2 regions of the Paraburkholderia denitrificans genome follow, and region 2 is predicted to be linked to the other one. Evidence: riboswitches for the same ligand, from Rfam matches in the RefSeq annotation. Region 2 holds a riboswitch; the other holds the start of a gene.
The links. A riboswitch is a leader RNA that binds a small molecule or an ion and turns the genes downstream of it on or off. The one in region 2 is predicted to bind cobalamin.

Region 1: linked by a shared signal. The riboswitch ahead of ACFPTO_RS13645 (TonB-dependent receptor domain-containing protein) and the one ahead of ACFPTO_RS15965 (hypothetical protein) in region 2 are both predicted to bind cobalamin.

The regions. Positions count from the first base shown of each region.
Region 1 covers NZ_JBHSMP010000016.1:151,619-159,817, reverse strand. The annotation lists gene ACFPTO_RS13655 (DUF2827 domain-containing protein) at 1-800, shown strand, start outside; gene ACFPTO_RS13650 (COG4705 family protein) at 912-1,712, opposite strand; cobalamin riboswitch at 2,182-2,380, shown strand; gene ACFPTO_RS13645 (TonB-dependent receptor domain-containing protein) at 2,760-4,700, shown strand; gene ACFPTO_RS13640 (cupin domain-containing protein) at 4,835-5,278, opposite strand; gene ACFPTO_RS13635 (cupin domain-containing protein) at 5,666-5,956, opposite strand; gene ACFPTO_RS13630 (hypothetical protein) at 6,452-6,934, shown strand; gene ACFPTO_RS13625 (hypothetical protein) at 7,416-7,790, shown strand; gene ACFPTO_RS13620 (hypothetical protein) at 7,795-8,124, shown strand; gene ACFPTO_RS13615 (lytic transglycosylase domain-containing protein) at 8,148-8,199, shown strand, end outside.
Region 2 covers NZ_JBHSMP010000017.1:302,964-311,162, forward strand. The annotation lists gene ilvD (dihydroxy-acid dehydratase) at 81-1,754, opposite strand; gene ACFPTO_RS15930 (LysR family transcriptional regulator) at 1,926-2,876, shown strand; gene lgt (prolipoprotein diacylglyceryl transferase) at 3,037-3,945, shown strand; gene ACFPTO_RS15940 (SIMPL domain-containing protein) at 4,037-4,780, opposite strand; gene ACFPTO_RS15945 (EVE domain-containing protein) at 4,869-5,327, opposite strand; RNA gene ssrS (6S RNA) at 5,520-5,701, opposite strand; gene ACFPTO_RS15955 (cell division protein ZapA) at 5,724-6,041, opposite strand; gene ACFPTO_RS15960 (ATPase) at 6,038-6,388, opposite strand; cobalamin riboswitch at 6,585-6,871, shown strand; gene ACFPTO_RS15965 (hypothetical protein) at 6,906-7,331, shown strand; gene ACFPTO_RS15970 (FecCD family ABC transporter permease) at 7,355-8,199, shown strand, end outside.

The sequences.
Region 1 (8,199 bases), on a different contig from region 2:
TCGAATACATCAACGTGATGGAATCCATGCTGTTTGGCCGGCGTCTGTGGAACACGCTCTTCATCAATCGCGGTTTCAACGAAGTCTGGGCCATTCCGCAGATCGCGACGTCGTCACTGCCGTACCTGCAGTCGCTGCGGCGCTGCCCGGGGCGTGTCGTGCCGTTCGTCTGGGATCCGATGTTCCTCACGGAACGCACGCGACGTTTGCGCCATCATGGCGAATATCGGCCGAGCGGCGCGCACGCGAAGCGTGCGACGGTGATGGAGCCGAATCACGACGTGGTGAAGTTTTGCGTCTATCCGATGCTGATCATCGACGAGGTTTTCCGTCGCGCGCCCGATGCCATCTCGTTCGCACATACGACCAACGCCGAATATCTGGCGAAATCAAGCCCGGAATTCGTGATGTTGATGAACTATCTCGAGATCGTGCGCGCGGGCAAGGCAAGCTTCGTCGGGCGCTTCGACACACCGGATTTCCTCGCCGAACTGACCGATGTCGTCGTTTCCCATCAGTGGGAAAACCCGCTCAACTACTTTTATCTGGAAGTGTGCTGGCAGGGCTATCCGCTCATCCATAACGCGAGCCTGGCGCCGGATCTCGGTTACTACTACCCGGATAACGACGTGCAACAAGGAGCGGAATTGCTGCTGCGCGCGTTGCGCGAGCATGATGCCGACTGGCAGGAGTACACGCGGCGTCAGCGCGACATACTGAGGCGTTATACGCCCGAAAATCCCGCACTCGTGGCCGAGTACGACAGCTTGCTCGCGCACTTGATCGGCGCATCAAGTTGAAAACGGGCCAAGTACGGACTAACTACGGGTAAAGCTCGTACCAGGTTCGGCGCCGGGTGTGCAAGGGTGTGCAATACGCACCCGGCGCGAACGATCCTTAACACCATCCGCTCAACGTTCTCGCACGGCCACCGGCACACGACGCGCGGCGCGCTGCGGGATCAGCAGGATGCAACCCAGGATGACGGCAAGCAGGATACCCGACGCATAGAACCGGCTGAACTGCATGCCGCCTTGCGTGAGGGGCTTGTCGAGCAGATCGCCGAGCGTCGCGCCCAGCGGACGCGTGAGCACGAACGCCGCCCAGAACAGCGCTGTACGCGACGCGCGCGGCCACAACCAGAGCAGCCCGACGACGACGAGTCCAGCGCCGAAGATCGCCGCGCTGACTTCATAGCCGAGGCCGAGGCCGCCGCGGTCGTCTCCGGCAACCCAGTCGCCGAGCGCGGTGCCGAGCGTCTGCGAAAACAGAATCGTGGCCCAGTAAAACCACTCCACGCGCGCCGTCACGACACTTTCAACCGAAACGGTACCCTCCACGCGGTACCAGATCGCGAGGCTTGCGACCAGCAATGCGAGGATGATCGAGACGCCGCCGGGATAACCCAAACCGAGCGAGCGATCACAGAAATCGGCCAGCGTCGTGCCGAGTGTCGTCGTGGCGACGATGGTCGCCCAATAGAGAAACGGATAAAACTTGCGTGCGCGGATCTGTGCTGAAACCAGCACGACGAATGCGACGAAGAAAATAAGCGTGCCGATCAGATAACCGAGATTGAGCGACATCGTCACCCAATCGCCACCGGTTTCACCGAGCGTGGTGCATGCGATCTTGATGATCCAAAAGCCGAGCGTTACCTCGGGCACCTTGCTGACGACGTGTTCGACCAAACTTCGAGGGCTGGATTGCATCGAAAGACTCCTTGTGTCGCACACACGAAACGAAAGAGTCTGTGATTATAGACACGCATAATTAACAACGGCTTAACGACCTACTGCCCCCTTTTCCGCTGCCTGATCCGGCGGAACGCATCCGGCCGGTGCGCCGTATTCACGGCGCAGTTCGAGATTGATCCGCACCACATTAACGACGGGATCGCCAACGAGTCCGTCGATTAACTGACGCCCAATGAGTTCACGCAGAAATATTGTTTAACGGAAATAATCCAGGCCGGTCTCCAGGATTGAAACGGCCCAGCTAAATCACGCAGGTCATTCAGCACGGCGATTACTTTCAGGTATGGGAAAGCGCGGGACCACGCGGATTGCATGACCCGCCCGCCGCTTCCTGCCCGACAACGCTGAAGCTGTGCAGCCAAAGTGTCGCGGGCAAACTTACAACAACTGTTAGCCAAAAACTTGACGGCGGCGAGCGGGAATCTGTACCCTCTCGCGTCGATGGTTCCCGCCAAAGGGATCAAATGGGAACGCAGTAGAAGCACCCACGCTTCGAATCTGCGGCTGCCCCCGCAACTGTAAGCGGCGAGTCCGTGCCAGGCGCGACCACTGGGATACCCGGGAAGGTCGGCACCGGACAACGACCCGCAAGCCAGGAGACCTGCCATCAACCGAGGTCCAAGCAGCCGCACCGGGCGGGGTGTCCCGATGCGCCAGCACCGCCCTGTGCGGTCGCTCGTTGCAAGGACAGCCCGGCCTCAGGAACTGTCACATGTCCGTTAATTCTCGACCCGCCTCCTTGCGGGCTATGCCGCATTGCCGCGCCGCCAGCCGGCTCCCTCGAACCACACGAGCCGCTCGCTCATCCGTTCCGTCTGTCTCGTCCGCTCGCGCCTCTGATCGGGCGTATTAGCTCCGCTTTTCGCCCCGCTTTTAGTCGCATTGCGCACTGCCGCGCCATTCCGATCGCCGATCGGAGCGAACGTGCCTAAGCGCGCGCCGCAAGGCCCGCGCCAGCCGCTGCATCCGGTTCAGACCCAAAACGTATTTGAAGAGTCACTCATGAAGTTTCGTCATCTCATCGTCACGTCCGCCATCACCGCCTGCGCCTTGCAAAGCGCCCAGGCCGCGGACGACGCAACGCTTGCGCAACAGGAGCAGCCGGGCGCGGCAAGCACCCTGCCGGACATTCTCGTCGTGGGCGACGCCCAGCATTTGCCGCAATCGTTCGACCAGCGCTACGCGACCACACAGGTCCTCACGCGTACGGATCTCGATCGTCTTTCTCCCGCCGATCCGGGCATCGCACAAGCGCTCGCCACGCTGCCGGGCATCACCGTCTCGCAGAGCGGCGGGCCGGGTTCGGCCACTGCGGTCAGCATTCGCGGCTCGGCGGGCAATCAGGTTGCCGTATTCATCGACGGTATTCGCGTCGGCTCCGTGACCACCGGCGTGGCCGAATGGGCGGATCTGCCGACCTCCGCGTTCGATCGCGTCGAGGTCATCTCCGGCCCGGCAGCGGCCTCGTTCGGCGCGGACGCAGTCGGCGGCGTCGTGCAGCTCTTCACGCGCCACGCATCGAACCAGCCGAATCAGACAATCGCGTCGTTCGGCGGCGGCTCGAACAAGACGTTCGACACGCAGCTGCGCACCTCGGGCACGATCCCGTCGACGGGGCCGATGTCCGCGCTAGGCGGGCTCACCTACTCGCTCGGACTGCACGACTACAACACGGCGGGCATCGACGCAACCCAGCCTTTTGCGTTCGGCCACGAGGACGGACGCAACCCGTATCACGCGCAAAATGTCGATGCGCGCCTGGGATATGCGCGCGATAACTGGTCGATTTCGACCTTCGCGCTCTATCACCGCTCCGAGCTTTCGTTCGATAACGCGGGCGGGAACAACCTGCAACGCGATAATCAACTGACGACCGGCGCTGCGTTCCATCTGGACATTACGCCGTACACGCAGTTCGACCAGTCAGTCGGCTTCGCGAACGACCGTCAGTTCCTCTTCGCGCACAACCCGTCGATTCCCAACGACGAAATCGATTCGACGCGATTCTCCACATCGACGTCGATCACCCATCAGGAGACGGGCCACAGGCTGTTCGGCCAGCCGCTGACCGGCGAAACGAAGCTCGCCTACGACTTCACGCGCGAACAGGCATTCCTGCCGTTCGATATCCCGGGCGGTCTTCCCGCGCGCAACGATTCGGCCGTGTCGCTTCATCAGTCGACCACGCTCGGCCCGTGGACGCTGTTCCTCGCAGGCCGGCACGAGATCGTGCAGGGTCAGTCGGTCAACACGGGCAACGTCTCGCTCGCCTGGGCAATCACGCCGGTGTACACCGCACGCGTCTCCTACGGCAACGCCTTCCGTCTGCCCACGTTCAACGATCTGTTCTACCCGGGCTTCTCGAATCCGAACCTTAAGCCCGAGCGCAGCAACTCGGTCGAGGCCGCGCTCGATGCGACGACGTCGTTCGGCACGTTCACGGCGGCCGTCTACGAGACCCGCGTTCACGACCTCATCGCGCTCGTCACATCCGATTTCGTGACCTACACACCCATCAATATTGGGCAGGCGCGCATTCAGGGCATCGACCTCTCGTACAAGGGCTCGCTCGGCAAGTCGACGCCTGTGAGTCTCTCCTTCAGCATTCTGAATCCGCAGGACGTTACGGGCCAGAGCTGGCTCCCCCGTCGCCCACGGCAGACGGGTAGCCTGAGCATCGATCACATGTGGGACGAACTGCACCTGCACGCGCTCAGCACCGGCGTTTCCGTGCTGTATGGCGGATCGACGTTCGACGACCAGGCCAACACGATTTATCTGCCGTCGTATACGACCGTGGATCTGCGCGCCTCGTACCAGGTCAACCCGCATCTCGCGCTGTCCGCCTCGCTTTCGAATCTGTTCAACCGGCAATACGTGACCGCCTTCGGTTACAACACGCTCGGACGCACGGCGTTCGGCAAGATCACGTATACGTTCTGACGTGAGGGTTCAACGCTGCCCGCTCTCACGGGCAGCGAACGCGGTATCGGCAACTCGACCGGTTGAATCTGCACCCCCCTCCTCGAAACTGACGGGCGCATTGATACGTAGCCGCCCGCGCGGTTCGAGTGAGGTCATGCACCGATGCGCACGTTGCATTTCGCGGCGATCTCCAGCAGCTTCGCAACATCGGGGGGCCCAGGCGGCACTTCCGCGTCGATCATCGTGAACAGCGCCGAGGCCTCGCCGGTGTGCCCGGCCACCGAAAGCATTTCGCACCCGCCCACACCCATCGTGAAGCTATGCACGGCGCCGGCCGGCACATGAACGAGCGTGCCCGGCGTGGCTGTGGTGGTCATGCCGTTGCAAGTAATCTCGACGCTGCCCTTGATGACGTAAAACGACTCGTCCCAGTCGTGGCTATGGGGAGGCGGGCCACTCCCTTCCGGGCCTTCCTGAAGGAAGATTTCGTAGCCACGCGTCGCCTCGCGCGATGCCAGCACGGTGATCTTTTCACCGACGACATTGAGGGCGCGCGCGTATTCGCGTGGCGTCACCACAAACGGTTGCGGGTTCATGGCTATGGTTTCCTTCGATGTGCGGGCCATCGTGCGTGTGAAGCACTCACTGCCAGCCGCCCCGTCCGCAATGGTAAGAGGAATGAAGGTCGCCCCGGTTTCAGCGCCTCGGCCAGCGTGGAAGACTGGCGCCACACCGGCCAGTACAGCGTAAGCACAGGCGCACGCCCTTGTATGTGGTCTGGCGCACGCAGTGCGTGCCGATCGCGGCTGCAACGGATACGTTCGCTAGCCGGTATTGCTGTTAAGGTGATCCGGCGTATCCAGCTTTGATATTACGTATGATGCCGCGCTCAGAGCTTTCGGCGCGGTTCGCGCGCCGTGTGCTGGATTCGAAGATCCGTGCGGCCGATCCGATGAGCGATGACCGTATCAGCCGGTAGTACTTCAGGCGTTCGCGGCTTGTTCCTTCACCCAGAACACCACCACTGAAGTTTCTTCTTCGAAGCGCTCGGCGTGCTCGGCGCCAGCCGGGATGATGCACCATTCACCGCTGCTCACCGGTCGTTCGGCGCCGTCCAGCGTCAGGTGGAGCGTGCCAGCGCTGACCAGCACGTAATTGGTGGTGGGATGCGTGTGCAGCGGACTGCTATGACTTTTCCGGGTAGCAACGGTGACGTCGCAGCGCTCGCCGTTGATTCTGCCAAGGGCAAGCAGAGCGTCGGGGATATGTGCCATTTAAAACTTCCTCGAGAGTGGGGCATCGCAAGTTTAGCGGCGCCGATACGGGTTGTGCCGATAGTTGACACCCCAAAAGGGACGGTCGCACCGCCTGTAAGCGAACGCCGGTCACTCTAATCGAATCTTCCGGCTCACAATCCACGGGCCTGCAGCCCCAAGAGTAAGCATGCTTGTCAAGCCAGCAGGAGACACCTGGCTGCGCAAGATACAGCAACGCATCAACGTGGGACGGGAGCGTTCTTCAACACCGTCATTGCGACCCATAACGCTATCCAGATCACCACATACGCATTCAGATCCTGCGGTCGAAAATAAGGTTCTTCGCGGATTTCCGTGAGTGATGGGAAATGCCGGCCGGAGTGGCTGTACTGATCGTGAGCCGACGGGTGCTGACGCACATACACGCCTATTTTGTGGCTGTTAGCTGTGGACTCGTGGCGCAACGGTTGTTCGCCGCTGAAAACGGCTTGTGTCGTACGGGAGAAACGACTAATGAAGCGCACACTTGTCATCGGACTCGCACTGCTCCTTGTGGCGTGTGGAACGGCGAGAACCGTGGTACTGGAGCCGGCCAAGACTCATGACCGATTTTCGGGGGTCGAACTCGTCGAAAGCGAGGCAACGGTGACAGTGCCGCCTGAAGTAACCGCGAAAATGCGCTCAGTTATCGAAAAAGGGCTTTATGAGAATGGTACCTTCACGCGTGGAAAGGACTTGCGAATCGTCTATACAATTGTTTCCAACAATCCTGGGAGTCAGTTTCAACGTTGGTTGTTAGGCGGTATTGGCAATGCTGGGGAAGGTTCACTCGTCGTCATGGTGCGCTATCTCGATACGACCGATACCGAGTTGGCAAAGACCGAGGTCGAAGGGAAGATTGGTAGCGGTTTCTTCGGCGGATCATACGAAGAAGCTGTTACAAAGGCAGGTGAGGATATCGTTAAGTATACGATCCAAAACTTCGGCTCGCGTTGATGCCTCAATCTGCAGGCTGTCGACTCCCTTCTCGGAATAGCCCTTGCCAGCCGACACGACAGCCAATTGCCCGCGCAGCACCCTTTCTTCATTTGCAACACCTTGACTGCTTTCGCAGTCTCTAGTGTGTTGCATCGACCGGTTGAATCCGCAACCCGTTTCCGCCGGTCGAGCCGTTTGGGTTGCAAGGACGAGTTTTAGTGCAGTTAAAAAATTCATCCGACGAATCAGCGGCGCAAACAAAGCGAAACGACAGTCAAGCTTGCGACCTGCAGTCTTACGAACCTTCATGACGGTGGCTTTACCCGATAGGGCAAGAAGTTCTTTGCTCGAAGGCCGCTGTCCGCTGCAGCGACTTTCCGGGAAGCGGCGCCGCAAGAGCGAACTCCTATTTTTTTACAAACGTTTGCGCTCAAGGTATCAAGTCTCACCGTCCCACGCCGAAAACGCGTACATCGCCACAAAACTTTGGAGGCCCGACGTGAGGCGCGTTGTGCTTTTGCTAGCTGTAATGTTTGTGACAGGTTGCGCACAGCTGCAGCACCCCAACACGGCTCAAGCCGAGAAACCTGCGATGTCGAACGTGATCATGAAGTTCGACATTCCCGCCGATGCACTCGGCGCACGCGATCCGCAACTGACTGCGGTGCTCGCCAAGGCGGGCGCGCTCGCCGCCTCACAGAAGCAGCCCACCGTGATCCGCGTGACGGCGCTGGGCCAGGACTTCAAGTACATCAACCTGGCGATCTGGCGGGGAGTGCCGCAGCACGGGCTCAAACCCACGCTCGAAAACCTCACGTCCGGCGCAAACCAGCCGTACAGCGTCTCGATCGAGCTGCAACATGCGGGGAGCTGACACGATGCGTCTGATTGCTTTCGCCGCGCTATCGCTATGCTTGAGTTCAGCCGCGTGGGCCGGCCAGCCTGCCGCTGGCGCGCCTGCAACCGCTGCCGCCACAGCCTCTGCGGACAAGGTCTACCCGCCGCTGCCCTCGCTCGCCATGCTGCCGCCCTCCACCGGCGACGACGACGAACTTCCCGCGCCGCACTCGACATGGCGCGGCAAGAAGAAGATGCGCCAGCACGATTGCCGCTGCGCGATGCCGATGCCGCGCCTCATCGTCTCCGATGCATCGCGCACCTATCTCCATGACATCGAGCAAAAGCTCGATTCCGCACTGGCGCAGTAAAGCAGAACCTGGAGCACCGACCCGTGGACCCGCACAAGACCAACACCTTCCGCCCCTTGCGATTGTGGGCCATAT
Region 2 (8,199 bases):
AAAGGGCGCACGACCTTGCGTGCGCCCTCATTCGACATGCGTCCTGCGTTTAGCAGAACACCAGGCGAATGCCGAAGCGCTCAGCCCGTCACCGCACCCTTGTTAGCCGGGCGCGCGAGCGCCGCGTACTTCGCGAGCACGCCGCGCGTGTAGCGCGGCGCCGGTTGCTGCCATGCGGCGCGGCGGCGTGCGAGTTCGGCATCGTCCACGTTCAGTTGCAGCAGCAGCTGATGCGCGTCGATGGTGATCGAGTCGCCTTCGTGCACGAGCGCGATCGTGCCACCCTCGAACGCTTCCGGCGCGACGTGGCCAACGACCATGCCCCATGTGCCGCCCGAGAAACGCCCATCGGTGATGAGGCCGACCGATTCGCCGAGCCCCTTGCCGATGATCGCGGAAGTCGGCGCGAGCATTTCCGGCATGCCGGGGCCGCCCTTCGGGCCGAGATAGCGCAGCACGACGACGTCGCCGGCCTTGATCTGGTCCGCGAGGATCGCCTGCATCGCGCTTTGTTCGTCGTCGAATACGCGCGCCGGGCCCGTGATGACCGGGTTCTTCAGCCCCGTAATCTTCGCGACTGCGCCTTCGGTCGCGAGATTGCCCTTGAGAATGGCGAGGTGGCCTTCCCTGTACAGCGCCTGGTCGATGGGGAAGATGACCTTTTGATCGGTGCGCGGCACCGAAGGCACGTCCTGCAATGCTTCTGCGAGGGTCTTGCCTGTGATCGTCATGCACTCGCCGTGCAGGAGGCCCGCGTCGAGCAGGATCTTGAGCACTTGCGGAATGCCGCCGGCCCGGTGCAGGTCGGTCGCGACGTACTGCCCCGAAGGCTTCAGGTCGCAGATCACGGGCACTTTCTTGCGCATGCGTTCGAAGTCGTCGATGCTCCACTCGATTTGCGCCGCGTGCGCGATGGCGAGATAGTGGAGCACGGCGTTGGTCGAGCCGCCCGTCGCCATAATGAGCGCAACGGCGTTCTCGATCGACTGCTTCGTGATGATGTCGCGCGGCTTGAGATCCTGCTTGACCGCTTCGACGAGCACGCGCGCCGATTCGGCCGCGGAATCGACCTTTTCGTCGTCGGGATTGGCCATCGTCGACGAGTACAGCAACGACATGCCGAGCGCCTCGAACGACGAACTCATCGTGTTCGCCGTATACATGCCGCCGCACGAACCCGTGGAAGGGCACGCGTGCTGCTCGATCCCTTCGAAGTCCTTTTCGGACAGGCGGCCCGCCGTGTATTCGCCGACGGCCTCGAACGCCGACACGATCGTCAGGTCTTGGCCTTTCCAGTTGCCCGGACGGATCGTGCCGCCGTAGACGTAGATGCCGGGCACGTTCATGCGCGCGAGCGCGATCATGCCCCCGGGCATGTTCTTGTCGCAGCCGCCGATCACGACCACGCCATCCATCCACTGGCCCTGCACGCAGGTTTCGATGCAGTCGGCGATCACTTCGCGCGAGACGAGCGAGTACTTCATGCCCTCGGTGCCCATCGACATGCCGTCCGAAATCGTGGGCGTGCCGAAGGTCTGCGGGTTCGCACCGCCGTCCTTGATGGCGGCGACGGCGGCATCGGCGAGGCGCTGCAGGCCCGCGTTGCAGGGTGTGATCGTGGAGTGGCCGTTGGCAACGCCGATCATCGGCTTGTCGAAGTCGGCCTTTTCATAGCCGAGGGCATAAAACATCGAGCGGTTCGGCGAGCGCGCCACACCTTGCGTGATGTTCTTCGAACGACGGTTGTGCGACATGGGGAGGCTCCTGTGGGAGTGGTCTCGAATGCCGTGCCGGCGCGTTCTTCCTGGGGGTTTCGTCGTGCTGCGCCAGCGGTTCCGATGAAGCATGCGGTTTCGCGAGCGGAATGTCCAGTATATTATTCGTCGGTTATTGGGTCGAAAAATATATCAATACAGGGTGTACGCATGAGTTCGACGATTCCGGATCTGCGCCAGCTGCGCTATTTCGTGGCGGTGGCCGAAGAGCAGCACTTCGGCCGCGCCGCCGCGCGCCTGTCGATGACGCAGCCGCCGCTGTCGCAGGCGATCCGCGCACTCGAAGAGACGCTCGGCGTCGAGCTGTTCGCACGCACGCGCCGTTCGGTCGAGTTGACGCCCGTGGGCGCCGATCTGCTGCCCGAGGTGCGCCGCCTGCTCGCAGCGGCGCAGGCGCTGCGTCCGCTTGCTCAGAGCCTCTCACGCGGCGAGGCGGGCGTGCTCGGGCTGGCCTTCGTCTCGACCGCCGACTACGGCCTGCTGCCGCTCTTGCTGCGCGAATTTGGCGCGCGCTATCCGCGCGTACGCCTGCAACTGACAGAAGCCACGAGCGATGTGCAGCTGGACGAACTGGCGGCGGGGCGCATCGATGCGGGCCTCGTCATCGCGCCCTTGCCGCCGCGTCATGCGGCGCAGCTCTCGTATCTGCCGATCGCGCGCGAGCCGCTCGTGATCGCGATGCCGCGGGACCTGTCGGCACGCACGGGCGGCGTGCCCGCCGACGACTGGTGCGATACGCCGGTGAGCCTGCGCGATCTCGCGGATACGCCGCTCGTCGTCTTCCCGCGCCATCTGGCCCCGGGTTTTTATGACATCATCATGGACTGCTACGGCGCCGCGGGACTCGTTCCACGCGTGGGGCAGGAGGCGATTCAGATGCAGACGATCGTGAGCCTCGTCTCCGCGGGCATGGGCGTGGCGCTGGTGCCGCAATCGCTGCGCCACCTGCGGCGCACGGGCGTGGCCTACCGCCCGTTCGCGCAGGCGGTGCCCACCATCGAAACCGGTCTCGTCTGGCGCGCGGCGGAGGTGAGCCCGGTGCTGGCGGCCTTTATCGAGATCGTGCGCGCGCATGCGGCCGCTGTCGGCGTGGCGGACTGAATGCCCGGCTTGCGGGTTTTCCGCGTCGAAAACAGCGTATGCCGCGCCGACTCGGCGATAATGCTGGCGCCGCGAACCGCGGCGCGCCGGAACCGTCCAACGCTCGCGGCGCGTCGCGCCGCCCCGATGACACTCTTCGCCGACAAGAACTGACTTCACGATGCTCATTCACCCGAATTTCGACCCCGTCGCCATTCATCTGGGGCCGCTCGCCGTGCGCTGGTACGGCCTGATGTATCTCGTTGGTTTCATTCTTGCGATCGTGATCGGCCGTCTGCGTCTGCGGCTGCCGTTCGTCGCGGCACAAGGCTGGACCGCGAAAGACATCGACGACATGCTGTTCTACGGCGTGCTCGGCACGATCCTCGGCGGGCGCCTCGGTTACGTGCTGTTCTACAAGGCCAGCTGGTATTTCGCGCATCCGCTCGACATCTTCAAGGTGTGGGAAGGCGGCATGTCGTTTCACGGCGGCTTCCTCGGCGTGACGTTCGCGATGATCCTCTTCGCCTGGCAGCGCGGCCGCACGTGGCTGCAGGTCACCGACTTCGTGGCGCCGCTGGTGCCCACGGGGCTGGCCGCCGGTCGCCTCGGCAACTTCATCAACGGCGAGTTGTGGGGCCGCGTGACGTCGCCCGACGCGCCGTGGGCGATGCTGTTCCCGGGCGCGGCCAACGACGATGCCGCGTGGCTCACCGCGCATCCGCAACTGGCCGCGCAGTGGCATCTCAACGATGTCTTCGCGCAATATCACCTGCTGCCGCGCCACCCGTCCGAACTCTACGAGATCGCGCTCGAAGGTCTTGCGCTGTTCCTGTTGCTGATTTTCTTCTCGCGCAAGGAGCGCCCGGTGGGCGCGATATCGGCGATGTTCCTGATCGGCTATGGTCTTGCGCGCTTCACTGTCGAGTTCGCGCGCGAGCCCGATGACTTCCTCGGCCTGCTTGCACTCGGCCTGTCGATGGGCCAGTGGCTGTCGCTGCCGATGATCATCGCGGGCGTGGGCCTGCTCGTGTGGTCGTACCGGCGAGCGCGCCGCAACGGCACGCGCGCACTCGGCGCGAATAGCTGAACGCAGGTCGTTCGTTCCATGCAGGAAGCCCCGCCAATGCGGGGCTTTTTGTTTTCTTGCTCATGTGCGTTCCGCTGGTGCGCAGTGCGCGTCACCTCATCTGAACGGACCCCGACACGTTGACGGTCACCGTCGACGTGCCGCCTTCGAGCGACATGGGCGGCGCGACCTTCGCGTCGGCGGCCATCGCACGTGCGTTCATCATCATGACCGGGCGCGGCATCACGCCCATGTGGCCTACATTGACTTCGCGGATCGTGTAGCTGCTGTAGCCGAACGCGCGCGCCGCAGCGGTGGCCTGATCGCGGAACGACGAGATTGCCTCACCCGAGAGTTTCTTCTCGGCGGCGCGCTGCGCTTCGGGCGAGAGCGAGAACTGCACGTTGCCGACCTGCATGATCGACGCGATATCGCCTGCAAGTTTCGACGCGGCGGTGAAGTCGTGCGATTCGAGCACGACTTCCGTGCGGCCGCGCCATGCCGAAATGCGGCCGTCGCGGTCGGTGGACGGAAAGATCGAGAACTGGCCCGAGCGCGCGCTCACGCCGGGCACGCCTCTCGCTTTCTGCATCGCGGCGTCGGTGCGCTGGTTCAGCGTGGCGGTGAGCGAGGCCGGATCGCTCGCTTCCTGCTCGTAGAACAGCGTGATCGTGACGACGTCCTGCGGCACTTCCGCGCTCGCCTGCGCGGACAGCGACAGCACGCCTGCCGGCTGAAAGCGCGCATCGCTCTGTGCGAACGCAGTGCGGGGCGCGAGCGTAGTCGCGAACATGAGCGCGAGCGGCACGGCAATGGTGAGCGCGGCGGCGAGTGTTCCAGTGATTTTCTTCTTCATCGTCGACTCCTTGCAGAACGGATGGTTCGATACGCAAGCGCGCCAGATCGGCTATGCGCTGGTGAGCGTGCAGGGTGCGCGCTTCACATCACATCAGATGTTTCGTGATGAACGCCCACTCGGCTTCGGTGACGGGCGTGATCGAAAGCCGGTTGCCTTTCGCGAGCACGCGCATGTTCGCGAGCGCTTCGTGCTCGCGCAGCGCCGCGAGTGGAATCAACGCGCACTTCTTCTTGAAGACGACGTCGACGAGTATCCAGCGTGGATTCTCGGGCGTCGATTTCGCGTCGTAATAGGGGCTTTTCGGATCGAACTGCGTGGGGTCGGGATAGGCCGTCGACGAGACCTGTGCGAGTCCCGCGATGCCAGGCTCGGGACAACTGGAGTGATAGAACAGTACGCCGTCGCCAGCTTGCATCGTGTCGCGCATGAAATTGCGTGCCTGATAATTGCGGACGCCGGTCCATGGCAGCGTGCGATGCGGTGCGTGAGCGAGGTCGTCGATACTTGCTTCGTCGGGTTCGGACTTCATCAGCCAGTAGCGCATGAGTCGGAGGTCACGTCGAAAGAGAGCGGGGAGCGTGCGCGCGAAGCGTAGGCGGGCACGGGCGATATGACGCCAGGGATTGGCGCTGGAACGCCGCACTAAAAAGAGCAGACGCAGGAACAGATGCTACCCGGCCCGAATTGGAAACAACAATGAAAAACGGCATCGGACGTGAATCCGATGCCGTTTGAATTGGTCCCCGCCATAGCCGCTAGGCCGGCATCCTGAACCGAGGGTTCAGAATTGGTCGCAGTTAGCAGCACTTCGGGTACATCAGACAGAGTGACGCGCACACCCGTGCTACAAATTTCCACAACCGTGCACATGGCATTGGTTCAAGGAATATATGACCTTGGCAAACCAGGCAGGGAAGCTAACTAAACCTTTTAAAACGTATTACTGCACGCCGCTGTACTGCTGAATCACGGCGCCAAGTTGTTCATTCATTGAGCGCATTGTACGACGGATTTCTTCGGCTGGGAATGCCTCGCCGTGTCGCACACTTGTCTGCAGTCGCAGCAGTTCCGACGCGAGCGAAAGTGCCGCCATGACGGCGATTCGATCCATGCCGCGCACGTTGCTGTGCGTGCGGATCTTCGACATTTCCGCATCCACGCGCGCCACGGCTTCGAGCAGCGCGCCTTCGGTTTCGGGTGAACAGGCGAGGCGATAGGTCTGGCCGAGAATCGTCGCTTCGATCTGTTTGGTGGTCATGCGTTTTCTCCGTGGCGGGCCGCGTTACTTTCAGCGGCGGACGGCGACTGTTCGAGCAGATCGAGCTGGTTGTCCGGCTCGCCTTGCGCGCGTGCGCGCGGCAATTTTTCGAGAATTGCGTTCAGGCGCACCTGGGCGTCGTCGATCTTCGCGGACAGCGCATCGCGCTCCGCCTGCAGTGCATTGCGTTCTTCGCGCACCTGCTCGAGTTCGGCGCACGTTGCATCGCATTGCGACTGCAATTGCGCGAGTTGTGCTTCGAGTGCCTGGCGCGCCTCGTGATGGAGCCGATTGATCTCGATCAGCCGCCCGATATTCTGTGAGAGTGTTTCGAGTTCGTTGAGCATGTGCTGCGTCCTCTAAAGACAGGCATTCTAGCGCGGATTACCGGGTATTCCGATAATTGTGTCGTTTCCAGACGTAACATCCCTGCTTCTTGCAGGTAACGTCACCGAGTCTGCACAGCGGGAATGTATTTTGCCGCCGTACGCGACGACGCCGGCGTGGCGCGGACGCTTTTCTTGACGTCCAGACGGGCCGCTCCTACACTTGCCGCACTCTGGTGCCCGCGCTCGAAATGCGCTGTTAAACGGGAAACTAAGCGGGAAACAGGGAGCGAAGTCCGGCCCCGGACATACGCCATCCTGTGCTGCTCTGTGCAACGGTACCGCGACCGCGCGCGCTTCTTGCATCGCCTCTGGCAAGATGTTCGCGCGCAACTCGATCCCGGCATGCAATTTCTGCGTGCATCCAAGGCCACTGCGCAAAGGCGCGGGAAGGCGGATCGCGTCGTCGCCAGCCCGGATACCGGCCAGAGGGCGAGGAACTCGTGTCAGCCGCGCCGGTGCGATGCACCGGCGTCGTGTGGACACGGCCCTTTATCGCGCCGTTTCGCGCAGAGCGGAGCACGCGCACGCTGGCTACCGGATCATCACCATCATGTATTTGCACACCTGCTGCGCGATTGTGCGCGATCTGCGGCTTGGCGCTTTGCGCCGCTGCAAAGCGGGTGCTCGTGCCTCGTTGCGCTTCATGGGGCACATCATGAACAGCGTGATGCAGGTGAAATCGCTGAACCCGGCTGCGCCCGTTTTTCATCGAGCATTCGTGACCGGCGCATCCCTGCGAGAACGATGCGCGCGCATCGTTCGTGTTCGTGTTGGTATTCGTGTGCGGGTGTTTTGCACGCCACGCGGCAGAGCGCCTGGTTCCTTTCCTTTCGATAACGACAACGCACTCCTTCGACCCGCACGATGCGAACTGCCGATCGCCATCACATACCTGCCGTGAGCGGGCCCAGGTTCCGGGCGTCGATGAGCGCGCGGCGCGCGTGCGTCATCTGGCTCGCGCTGGCGCTCGCCGCTCTCATTGTGTTTGCGGCATCGCTCGTGATCGGCAGCGTACCGGTCACGCTCTCGCAGGCACTGGCTGCGTTGTCGCCATCGCACACGAGCACCGATATGACCGCCGAAATCGTCCGCACGCTGCGCCTGCCGCGCGCGCTCGGCGGCTTCGCGTGCGGCGCGCTGCTCGCGCTTGCCGGGGCGTTGTTGCAGGTGCTGCTGCGCAATCCGCTCGCCGAGCCGTATGTGCTCGGCGTATCGGGCGGCGCGGCCGCCTTTGCGCTCGTCGCGATGATCGTTGGCCTGGCCGCGTGGGCGGTGCAGGCGAGCGCATGCGCGGGCGCGTTCGCGTCGATCCTGCTCGTGCTCGGCCTCGCGCGCCGTGAATTGTGGCGCGGCGAGCCGCAGGACAGTTCTCCGCGTTTGCTGCTCACCGGCGCCGTGACGGCTGCGGGGTGGGGCGCGCTCATCACGCTGCTTCTCACGCTCGCGCCCGATGCGCAACTGCGCGGCATGCTGTTCTGGCTCACGGGCGATCTCAACGGCGCGAGCATGCCGTGGGCGGCGCTCGGTGCGCTCGTGCTCGTGCTCGCGGCCATCGTGCCGGTCGCTCCGCAACTGAACGTGCTGCTGCGCGGCGACGCGGCGGCGCAGGCGCTCGGCGTGCCGGTGCTGCGGCTGCGCGTGCGCGTCTATCTCGTGGCGTCGCTCGCGGCGGCAGCGGCCGTGACGACGGGCGGCACCATCGGCTTCGTCGGGCTCGTCGTGCCGCATATGCTGCGGCTCGCGTTCGGCAACGACCAGCGCATGTTGCT